2 linked regions of the Sinorhizobium sp. BG8 genome follow. The main gene of each other region encodes a partner of the protein of the gene in region 2 in a complex. Links are inferred from orthologs where the notes say so. Each region holds a gene or a part of one and is shown on either strand. Other genes may lie near its edges. The genes, in order: accD and accB.

What was found.
Region 1: the proteins of accB (region 2) and accD are in contact, whole or in part, in a solved structure (PDB 8UXZ), measured with the Escherichia coli proteins. The link is inferred for Sinorhizobium sp. BG8 from one-to-one orthologs.

Annotation. Positions count from the first base shown.
Region 1 is NZ_CP044011.1:676,311-679,065, reverse strand. It holds accD (acetyl-CoA carboxylase, carboxyltransferase subunit beta), read right to left. Parts: upstream 1,958-2,755; coding sequence 1,043-1,957; downstream 1-1,042. Other genes in the region: F3Y30_RS03115 (folylpolyglutamate synthase/dihydrofolate synthase family protein), read right to left, coding at 1-1,021.
Region 2 is NZ_CP044011.1:2,403,586-2,411,888, forward strand. What follows is about bases 4,394-7,325. They hold accB (acetyl-CoA carboxylase biotin carboxyl carrier protein), read right to left. Parts: upstream 6,123-7,325; coding sequence 5,664-6,122; downstream 4,394-5,663. Other genes in these bases: accC (acetyl-CoA carboxylase biotin carboxylase subunit), read right to left, coding at 4,394-5,653; aroQ (type II 3-dehydroquinate dehydratase), read right to left, coding at 6,144-6,581; F3Y30_RS11305 (DsbA family protein), read right to left, coding at 6,719-7,325. Outside these bases: Asp-tRNA(Asn)/Glu-tRNA(Gln) amidotransferase subunit GatB, read left to right, coding at 1-1,385; F3Y30_RS11265 (GNAT family N-acetyltransferase), read left to right, coding at 1,391-1,888; F3Y30_RS11270 (GNAT family N-acetyltransferase), read left to right, coding at 2,077-2,541; F3Y30_RS11275 (NADH:ubiquinone oxidoreductase subunit NDUFA12), read left to right, coding at 2,654-3,049; F3Y30_RS11280 (DUF2155 domain-containing protein), read left to right, coding at 3,182-3,565; aat (leucyl/phenylalanyl-tRNA--protein transferase), read right to left, coding at 3,683-4,297; more of accC, read right to left, coding at 4,310-4,393; more of F3Y30_RS11305, read right to left, coding at 7,326-7,447; F3Y30_RS11310 (pyridoxal phosphate-dependent aminotransferase), read left to right, coding at 7,707-8,303. UniProt on the Escherichia coli protein: This protein is a component of the acetyl coenzyme A carboxylase complex; first, biotin carboxylase catalyzes the carboxylation of the carrier protein and then the transcarboxylase transfers the carboxyl group to form malonyl-CoA.

The sequences.
Region 1 (2,755 bases), 1.7 Mb from region 2 along the record:
CGCGGTCCTCGAGATTGGCCATGGTTTCGGCGATAACCCTCCCGGCACCGGGATTGTGCCCGCCATCCACCCAGATTTCGGAGGTTCTCGGCGCGATCCCCGCAAGCTTGCCGTAGGTCAGCCGCTGAAGCCTCCCAGGCCAGTCGACCGACGTCAGTCCTTTTTCGAGGGCTGTTTCGGACACGACGAAACCGGCGGCCTTGACCGCGCGGATGGCCGCCGCCGCATTCGCATACTGATGCCGCCCGGGCAGGCGCGGCAGAGGAAGATCGTGCAAACCGTCTTCGTCCTGATAGATCAGGCGCCCGAACTCCTCATGCGCGAGGAAGTCCTGGCCATAGACCGAAAAGGGGCAGCCAAGCCGTTCGGCAGTGGCGATCAGCACGTCGCGCGCCGCATCGTGCTCCTGATGACCGATGACCACCGGCACGCCGCGTTTCATGATCCCCGCCTTTTCCGCAGCGATCAGCTCCACGCGATCGCCAAGATAGGCCTGGTGGTCGAGCGAGATCGGCATGATGACGGAAACGGCAGGGTTCGTGATCACGTTCGTCGCGTCGAAGCGACCGCCGAGGCCGACCTCGAGAACGGCCACATCCGCCGGATGCTCGGAAAACAGAAGGAAGGTGACCGCTGTCAAAATCTCGAAGACAGTGATCTTCTGACCGTCATTGGCGTCGGCAACGCGGCGAACCGCATCGGCAAGGACAGGATCGGCCACCAGTTCGCCGGGCAAGCCCTTGCGACCGAGACGATAGCGCTCATGCCAGTTCACGAGATGCGGCGAGGTGTGGACGTGGACCGCGAGACCGGATGCCTCGAGAATCGAGCGGCTGAAGGCGGAAACCGACCCTTTGCCATTCGTTCCCGCGACATGAATCACGGGAGGGAGGCGCGTCTGCGGATTGCCGAGGGTCTCCAGCAACCGCGAGATACGATTGAGCGACAGATCGAAGCCCTTGGGATGCAGAGCCAGGAGTTTCTCGATCTCCCGGCCCGCTTCGGTGGTCTCGGTCGTCATCGCCCGCCCGGTCGTTCAGATTCAGGCCTGCGCCGCAATCGGCGCAAGTACGGTGGCGGAGGCCGGCTTCGTCTTCTCGGTCGCGACGGACTTCTTCAGCAGTATCTTCAACAACCGCGCAAGCGTCGCCGGAATATCGTGCCGCTTGACGACCATGTCGACCATGCCGTGGGCGAGAAGGTACTCGGAGGTCTGGAAACCCTCGGGCAGCTTTTCGCGGATCGTCTGCTCAATGACGCGCTTGCCTGCGAAGCAGATTTCTGCGCCCGGTTCCGCAAGGTGGATATCTCCAAGCATCGCGTAGGATGCCGTCACACCGCCCGTCGTCGGATTGGTGAGGACAACGATGTAGGGCAGCCCTGCTTCCTTCAGCATTTCGACCGCAACTGTGGTGCGCGGGAGCTGCATCAGCGACAAAATACCTTCCTGCATGCGGGCACCGCCCGAGGCCGGAAACATCACCAAGGGGCACTTCTCGGCGATCGCGCGCTCGAACGCCTTGACGATCGCCTCGCCTGCAGCAATGCCGAGCGAGCCGCCCATGAAGCTGAATTCATGCACGACCGCGACGAGCTTCAGGCCCTGGACGCGACCGACACCGGCCACGATCGTATCTTCGAGCTCGGTCTTAAGGCGGCTATCCTTCAGGCGGTCGGTGTATTTCTTCGAGTCGCGGAATTTCAGCGGGTCCTGCGGCACCTTGGGCTGCTGCAGCGCCTCGTAGACGCCTTCGTCGAACAGGTCCTTCAGCCGTGCCTTCGCCGGCATCTTCATATGGTAGCCCGAGGCAGGGATAACCCACTTGTTTTCCTCAAGATCCCGATGGAAGACCATCTCACCCGTCTCAGGGCACTTGATCCAGAGATTTTCCGGAACCTCTCTACGGCCGAGCATCGAGTTGATTTTCGGCCGAACGTAATTGGTGATCCAGTTCACTTTGAAAACTCCTGAATTGGTTGTCCCCTAGATGGGGACCTCACTCGGCTGCCGCAAGTCGAGCGGTCCGTACACCGGCCGCAAGGCTGCGCACCAACGTCTCCACGCCGGCGACGGTGGCTCCCGAGGCTTCTCCCTCCGCCGTCAGGCTGGAGGCAATCTGGTTGACGATTGCAGTGCCGACCACGACACCGTCCGCGGATGCTCCGATGGCGCGCGCGTGTTCTGCAGTCTTGACGCCGAACCCGACGCAAACCGGCAGTCTCGTGTGACCCTTGATCCGCTGGACAGCCCCGAAACAACCGAAGGATCGGGCAAGGCAGAACCGGTGATGCCGTTCATCGAGACATAATAGACGAAACCCGACGTGTTCTTGAGAACAGCCGGAAGCCGCTTCTCGTCGGTTGTCGGTGTCGCCAGACGAATGAAGTTCACGCCCTTCGCAATCGCCGGGATGCAAAGCTCGTCATCCATTTCCGGAGGAAGATCCACAACGATCAGGCCATCGATACCGGCTTCCAGCGCATCATCAAGGAAGCGGTCGACGCCGTAAATATAGATCGGATTGTAGTATCCCATCAGAACGATGGGGGTGGAGTCGTCGAACTTGCGGAAGTCACGTGCCATCTGGATGGTCTTGGCGAGGGTCTGCCCGCCTTTGAGGGCGCGCTGGCCTGCAAGCTGGATGGCCGGACCATCCGCCATCGGATCCGAGAAGGGCATACCGAGTTCGATCACGTCGGAGCCTGCTTCCGGAAGTGCCTTCATGATCGCCAGCGAGCTTGCGTAGTCCGGATC
Region 2 (8,303 bases):
TCTTCTCCGGTGCTGCCACGGAGTTCGGCAATGCCCCGAACGCCAATGTTTCTCTCGTAGATGCGGCCATGCCCGGCATGCTTCCGGTGATCAACGAGGAGTGCGTGAAGCAGGCGGTTCGCACCGGCCTCGGCCTCAAGGCGCAGATCAATCATCGCTCCGTCTTCGACCGCAAGAACTACTTCTATCCGGACCTGCCGCAGGGCTACCAGATCTCGCAGTACAAGGATCCCATCGTCGGCGAGGGCAAGATCACGATCTCGATCGGTCCTGACCGCCAGGGCAACTTCGAGGACGTGGAGATCGGAATCGAGCGCCTCCACCTCGAGCAGGACGCCGGCAAGTCCATGCACGACCAGCACCCCACGATGTCCTACGTGGATCTCAACCGTTCGGGCGTCGCGCTGATGGAAATCGTGTCGAAGCCGGATCTGCGGTCCTCGGATGAGGCCAAGGCCTACCTGACCAAGCTGCGGACCATTCTGCGCTATCTCGGAACCTGCGACGGCAACATGGACGAAGGCTCGATGCGCGCGGACGTGAACGTCTCCGTCCGCCGGCCGGGTGAGGGATTCGGCACGCGCTGCGAGATCAAGAACGTCAACTCCATCCGCTTTGTCGGACAGGCGATCGAATATGAAGCGCGTCGCCAGATCGGCATTCTGGAGGACGGCGGCTCGATCGACCAGGAAACCCGCCTTTTCGATCCCGGCAAGGGTGAGACGCGTTCTATGCGCTCCAAGGAGGATGCGCACGACTATCGCTATTTCCCCGATCCGGATCTTCTGCCGCTCGAGTTCGACAATGCGTTCGTCGGCAAGCTGCTTGCCGATCTGCCGGAGCTGCCCGACGACAAGAAAGAGCGATTTGTCAAGGATCTCGGCCTTTCAGTCTACGACGCCTCGGTTCTGGTGTCCGAGAAGGCAATTGCCGACTACTTCGAGGCTGTGGCCGCTGGCCGCGACGGCAAGATCGCCGCGAACTGGGTCATCAACGACCTGCTCGGCGCCTTGAACAAGGCCGGCAAAGGCATTGAAGAGACGCCTGTTTCTCCGGTCCAGCTCGGCCAGATCATCGATCTGATCAAGGATGGCACGATCTCCGGAAAAATCGCCAAGGACCTCTTTGAGATTGTCTGGAACGAGGGCGGTTCTCCCACGGAGATCGTCGAGTCACGCGGCATGAAGCAGGTGACCGATACCGGCGCCATCGAGAAGGCCGTCGACGAGATCATCGCCGCCAATCCCGACCAGGTGGCCAAGGTGCAGGCAAAGCCCTCGCTTGCCGGCTGGTTCGTCGGTCAGGTCATGAAGGCAACGGGCGGCAAGGCCAACCCGCAGGCCGTTCAGGCGCTCGTCAAGGCCAAGCTCGGCCTCGAGGACTGACCCCGATGTTCTTCGTCCGCACCGCATCGGAGCGTGATCTGGCCAAGGTCAGCACGCTCCTCGGTGAGACATGGCACGCGACCTACGACGCGCTCTACGGCGCCGACAAGGTCGCGGAGCTGACGGCGAGATGGCATTCCGTGCCGGCGCTTAAAGCGCAGCTTGCCCGGAAGAATTCGGAGTTCGTGGTCGCCGACAACGGCAAGGAGATCGGCGGCATGGGATATGCCGCGATGTCCGATACCCTGCGGAAAGGTGCCATTCTGCATCAGCTCTACGTGCTGCCGAAGTTCCAGCGCCAGGGCGTCGGCCGCGAGATGTTCGCCGAGCTCGAGACATGCTTTCCCGATGCGGAGATCATGCAGTTGGAGGTGGAGCCGCAGAACCATGCCGCGATAGGTTTCTATCTGGCGCACGGCTTCGTGAAAACCGGCGATACGGCCAGTTGCAACGATGCCCAGTCGGGCATTCCCGCGCTCATCATGCAGAAGTCGCTGCTCTGACGCGCATCTCCCCGATGTGTTCACCGATTCCGGCACAAGACAGCGTAAAAACAACACGTTAAAGCCTGCGTAGCGAGTTCGGCCGTTCGCGGCACACGTTGGAAATCTTTCACTCCGCTGTCACATTCCCTTCGTGGAACGATGCCAAGTGTCCCGTCGACACGAGGAGTTCGCACGACATGGATGGAATGGCGCACACAACCACGATACGGACCGCAACGCGCGCCGACCTTCGGGCGCTGATTGCGATCTTTGCCGCGGACGCCCTCGGCGGCCATGGCGATACGACGGAAGAGAGGGCTTACGACGACTACGTGAGAGCCTTCGACCGGATCGAGGCTTCGCCGAACGACACGCTCTTCGTCGCCGAGATCGGCGGCGAAATCGTCGGGACGTTCCAGACGACGGTTCTCTCCAGCCTGCCCGGCCGAGGAAGTTCTAGCCTGCTGCTGGAGGCGGTCCAGACGCGGCAGGATCGGCGGGGGCGGGGGATCGGCGAGGCCATGATCCGCTTTGCCATCGAAGAGGCGCGCCGTCAGGGGCTGGGCAAGATTCAACTGACCTCCAACGCGGTTCGCAAGGATGCCCATCGGTTCTATGCGCGCCTGGGCTTCGAGCCATCGCATATCGGCTTCAAGCTCCGGCTGAAATGAAGGGTGAAACAGCGGGAATCGCTGGACATTGCGGCGGTGGCGCGCCATAAGCGCAGTGTGTAATTCGAGAAGGAGTGGCACTCCGTGCTGCTCTGCCAAGGACGGCGATCCCATGAAGCTTCTTCTGCAAATCTTTACCTGGTGGAACAACCAGACGATCGGAACGCGCTTTCACACCTGGCGCTTCGGCACCAAGGTCGGTGAAGACGAATTCGGCAACGTCTACTATCAGGGCGGCAAGGACTCCGAGGGCCGTACAAGGCGCTGGGTCATCTACAACGGTTATGCCGACGCATCGGCAATTCCTCCCGGCTGGCATGGTTGGATGCACCATCGCACCGACGTTTCGCCGGCGGATGAGGAATACAAGCCGCGCGAATGGCAGAAGACCCACCGTGCAAACGGCACCGGTAGTGCTCAGGCCTATCGTCCGCCGGGCTCGCTTGCCGTCACCGGCGAACGTCCTCGCGTCACGGGTGACTACGACGCCTGGTCGCCGCGCTCCTGATACAGATTGGCCACATTTGCCCGGTAGCGCATGGCTGAAGATAAAAGGCTGCGCGACCGCAGGAGAATGGCACAGATGAAATTTACGGACAGCCTGAGAACTGTTTGCGCGGGAGCAGCGGCAGCCGTGACGATGGGTGCTGTCCTTCTGGCGGCGCTTCCGGCCGAGGCGACGCGCATCTCCAATCCCGTCGCGGTATTCTCCGGCATCGACAAGATTACCGGCCGCATCACGAGCTTCGACGTCTACATCGGCGAGACCGTCCAGTTCGGTGCCCTGCAGGTCACTCCGCGCGTCTGCTACAATCGCGACGATACGGAAGCGCAGAAGGTGACGACCTTCGTGGAGGTCGACGAAATCACGCTCGACCGCAAGATCCGCCGCATCTTCACCGGATGGATGTTCGCCGACAGCCCCGGTCTCAATGCCGTCGAGCATCCGGTCTATGACGTGTGGCTCGTCGAGTGCAAGGTGAAGTCCGACGTTCCTCCGCCGGAAACCACACAGACGCAGTAGGCCGGGTATTTCGGCCAGCGGATCCCATCGCTCAAGCCTGGGCCAGTGCGGCAACGCTCTCTGGATTTCAAATGAAAACGATGGAGCGAGTTCGGCGCCGGGCGCCCGATCCCCGCTTCAGAAGCGCAGGTGCGGCGAGGAGAGGGCTCTTGCGAGCAGGTCCTCGTACTTGTGCTTGGGCACGTCGATCGCCCCGAAGGACTTCAGGTGTTCGGTGGTGAACTGCGTATCAAGCAGCCGGAAGCCCTTCGCCTTCATCCGTTCGACGAGATAGACGAGGCATATCTTGGAGGCGTCCGTGCGCCGGGAGAACATGCTTTCACCGAAGAACGCAGCCCCCAGCGAAACGCCATAGAGACCACCGACGAGATGGTCGCCTTCCCAGGCCTCGACGGAATGGGCATGTCCCATGTGATGGAGCGTGGAGTAGAGGGCCTTGATCTTCCGGTTAATCCAGGTGGACGGCCGGTCCGGTGCAGCTTCGGCACAGGCGGCAATCACTGCGTCGAATGCGGTGTCGACGCGGATGTCGAAGGGCTTCTTTCGGATCGTCTTGGCGAGGCTGCGCGAGACGTGAAACTTGTCTAGCGGAATGATGCCGCGCATGTCGGGCTCGACCCAGAAGAGTTCCGGGTCGTCTGCCGAGTCAGCCATCGGGAAGAGGCCGATGGAGTAGGCGCGCAGGAGAAGTTCCGGCGTTATGTCCGGTTGTCTGCTGCGTCGCCCCGCCATCGCGGTTCATCCTCAGTGGGAGGTTTTGGCCAGATAGGTCTCCAGCCAATGGATGTCGTAGTCACCATTGGCGATGTCCTGGTTGGATACGAGATCCTGGAACAGCGGCAATGTCGTCTTGATACCATCTACCACGAATTCGTCGAGAGCGCGACGCAGACGCATCATGCATTCGACACGGGTGCGTCCGTGAACGATCAGTTTGCCGATCAGGCTGTCGTAGTACGGAGGAATCCGATAGCCCTGATAGGCGCCGGAATCGATGCGCACTCCAAGACCACCCGGTGCGTGGAAATGCGTGATCGTGCCGGGCGAGGGCACGAAGGTACGTGCATCCTCGGCATTGATGCGGCATTCGATCGCGTGTCCGGAGAAGACGATATCTTCCTGGCGGACCGAGAGCCCGCCGCCGGAGGCGACGCGGATCTGCTCGTGTACGAGATCGATTCCGGTAATGGCCTCGGTGATCGGGTGTTCCACCTGGAGACGCGTGTTCATTTCGATGAAATAGAACTCGCCGTTCTCGTAGAGGAATTCGATGGTGCCGGCACCGCGGTACTTCAGCTTCTTCATCGCATCGGCGCAGACCTGGCCGATCTTCATCCGCTGTTCGACGTTGAGGGCAGGGGAGTTCGCTTCTTCCCAGACCTTCTGGTGGCGCCGCTGGAGCGAGCAATCGCGTTCACCGAGGTGGATCGCATTGCCTTCGCCGTCGCCAACAATCTGCACCTCGATGTGCCGCGGCTGGCCAAGGTACTTTTCCATGTAGACCGCGTCGTTGCCGAATGCGGCCGCAGCCTCGGCGCGTGCCGTCGAAATGGCTTCGTCCAGGTCGGCCTCGGTCCTGGCGACCTTCATGCCGCGTCCGCCGCCGCCGGCGGTCGCCTTGATCAGGACAGGGAAGCCAATCTTGCGGGCGATCTCCCGCGCGTTCTCCGGCTTGACCTCGCCGTCCGAGCCCGGAACCACGGGAATGCCAAGCTCTTCCGCCGTCTTCTTGGCGGTGATCTTGTCACCCATGATGCGGATGTGCTCGGCGGTCGGCCCGATGAAGGTTATGCCGTGCGCATCGAGGATCTCAGCGAACTTCGCATTTTCCGACAGGAAGCCGTATCCCGGGTGCACCGCATCCGCGCCCGTGATCTCGCAGGCAGCGACGATCTGGTGGATGTTCAGGTAGCTTTCGCGCGAGGGCGGCGGGCCGATGCAGACGCTTTCGTCGGCAAGGCGGACGTGCATCGCGTCGGCATCCGCCGTCGAGTGCACGGCGACTGTGGCGATGCCGAGCTCCTTGCAGGCCCTGAGGACCCGGAGGGCGATTTCGCCGCGGTTGGCTATGAGGATCTTGGAAATCATGAGCCTGGCCTTACTCGATGACGATCAGCGGTTCGCCATACTCGACCGGGGCAGCGTCTTCCACGAGGATTTCAACGACCTTGCCGGAACGCGGCGCCGGAATCTGGTTCATCGTCTTCATGGCTTCGATGATGAGGATCGTCTGGCCCTCGGTGACAGTCGCGCCGACTTCGACGAACGGACGGGCGCCCGGTGCCGCGGCAAGATAGGCGGTTCCGACCATCGGTGCGGTGACCGCGTTCTTGTTGGTACGAGCGGTCTCGGCAGCCGGTGCAGCGACGGAAACCGCAGCCACCGGTGCTGCCACAGCCGGAACCGGCGCGGAAACGTATTGCGGCGTGCCGGCGCGCGAGACGCGGATGCGCAGGTCGTCCTGCTCCACTTCGATCTCGGTCAGATCGGTCTCGTTGAGGATATTGGCAAGATCGCGGATCAGCGTCTGGTCGATACCCTGTTTCTTGTCAGCCATGGGAAAAGCCTCTTTTTCTTGTTATTTCGTGATGTTGGAAAGCGCGTTCAGCGCAAGGATGTAGCTGTGGGCGCCAAATCCGCAGATGACGCCCTTGACCGCGGGAGCGATCATGGATTTGTGCCGGAATTCTTCGCGCGCATGGATGTTCGAAAGATGCAGCTCGACGACCGGGACCGAGATCGAGCGGATCGCATCGTGCATCGCGATGGACGTATGTCCATAGGCGCCGGGATTGATGGCGATGCCCGCCGCCTTGCTCCCGGCCTCGTGGATCCAGTCGACGAGCGTGCCCTCGTGGTTGGATTGCCGGAAATCGATGTCGAAGCCGAGTTTGGCGCCTTCGTCGCGGCAAAGCGCTTCTATGTCCGCGAGCGTCTGCCCGCCATAGATACCGGGCTCGCGTTTGCCGAGCATATTGAGGTTAGGTCCGTTGAGCACGAAAAACGTGGATGCCATTCGAAATTCCGCATGCTGGATCGAAATTTACCTATAGACCGGCGGTCCCTGCAGGGAAAGCCCCAACACGGGTATGCAAGCTTGTCCACAAGTGGGATTGGCTCAACACGATCGGGATGGCCGAATGATGGCGGTCTTCAGCATGCCGTCTGGCCGCAGGCGCGCACGTTGGCGACCTTGTCCTCTATGGCCTCGGAACCGATGGCGCCGAACACAGCCTCCTTGCCGATGATGTAGGAGGGCGTGCCGGTGATGCCGAGACTGTTTGCAAGCGAGTAGGTCGCGCGCACCGCATCGTCATGGGGCTTTTCTTCCATCGCCTTGCGGATGTCCGCCTCGGTGACGCCAAGCTTGACGGCGACCTCGATGGCGCTCTCTTCCGTGGCGCGGCCTTCTCCCCCGAGCAGCGTGCGGTGGAACTCGCCATATTTTTCGGGAGCGAGGTCGCGGAATGCGGCGCTTACCTTGTGGGCGGCAAGCGAATCGGGGCCGAGAATCGGCAATTCCTTGAGCACGAAGCGGACGTTCTTGTCCTTGGCCAGGATGTCATCCATGTCGGACAGCGCCCGCTTGCAATAGCCGCAGTTGTAGTCGAAGAACTCGACGACCGTGACATCGCCATCCGGATTGCCGAGCGTGACGTCGTTCTTTGACGAGAAGATCTCCTTCTCGTTGTCAACTATCGCGGCCTGGGCCTGAGCCTGCTGGGCCTTCGCCTGCTTGTCCTGGAGGGCTTCCTGAACGTCTATGAGGATTTCGGGATTGGCGAGGAGGTATTCCTTGATATAGGCGCCGATCTCTTCCTTCTGCTTGTCGTCAAGCGCGAAAGCCTGCAGGGGCACTGCCGTGCCGAGAGCGAGCGCCATGGCGCCGGCCGCCAGGGATTGAGCCAATTTCATTGCCGTTACAGTCCTCGTCAAATCGCAGAGCCGGGTGCTCCGTCACATCCATGTCGCGCGCAGCCAGCGTCGCGTGGCGCTTTCCGCCATTCGGTGATTCGAACTTACGGCGGCTGCCCGGCAAACGAAACTGCAAAAGCGGCGGAATTCCGGTGGTCGCGGGATTGTGAACAGGTGATTCTTGCGGCACAGGAAACGGCGATGCACAGATAACGGGATGCCTTCGATGAAATTTTCCAGACGCAGCGCAGTCGAGCCCTTTCACGCCATGGACGTTCTGGCGGAGGCGACGAGACGCAGGTCGGCCGGCCATCCCGTCATTTCCATGGCTGTTGGCCAGCCGGTGCATCCTGCGCCCCAGGCAGTGCTTGCAGCGGCCCGCACCGCCCTCGAGCATGGTCGCATCGGCTATACCGACGCCCTCGGGCTTCAGGCGCTGCGCCAGGCGATCGCGGACGACTACCGGACACGGCATGGCGTTTCGGTCGATCCCGGCCGCATCGCCGTGACCACCGGTTCGTCGGCCGGCTTCAATCTCGCGTTTCTCGTCCTCTTCGATCCGGGCGACCGGGTTGCGATCGCCCGCCCGGGTTATCCCGCCTACCGCAACATTCTCGCCGCGCTCGGAATCGAGACGGTGGAGATTGAGGTGAGCGCAGAGAATGGCTTCACCTTGACCCCTGAGAGCCTCGAGAAGGCCCAGAGCGAAAGCGGCAAGAAGCTCGATGGCGTGCTTCTCGCCAGTCCGGCGAACCCCACGGGAACGGTGACGGGCAGGGACAACCTGAAAGCCCTTGCTGACTATTGCACCGCAAACGGCATC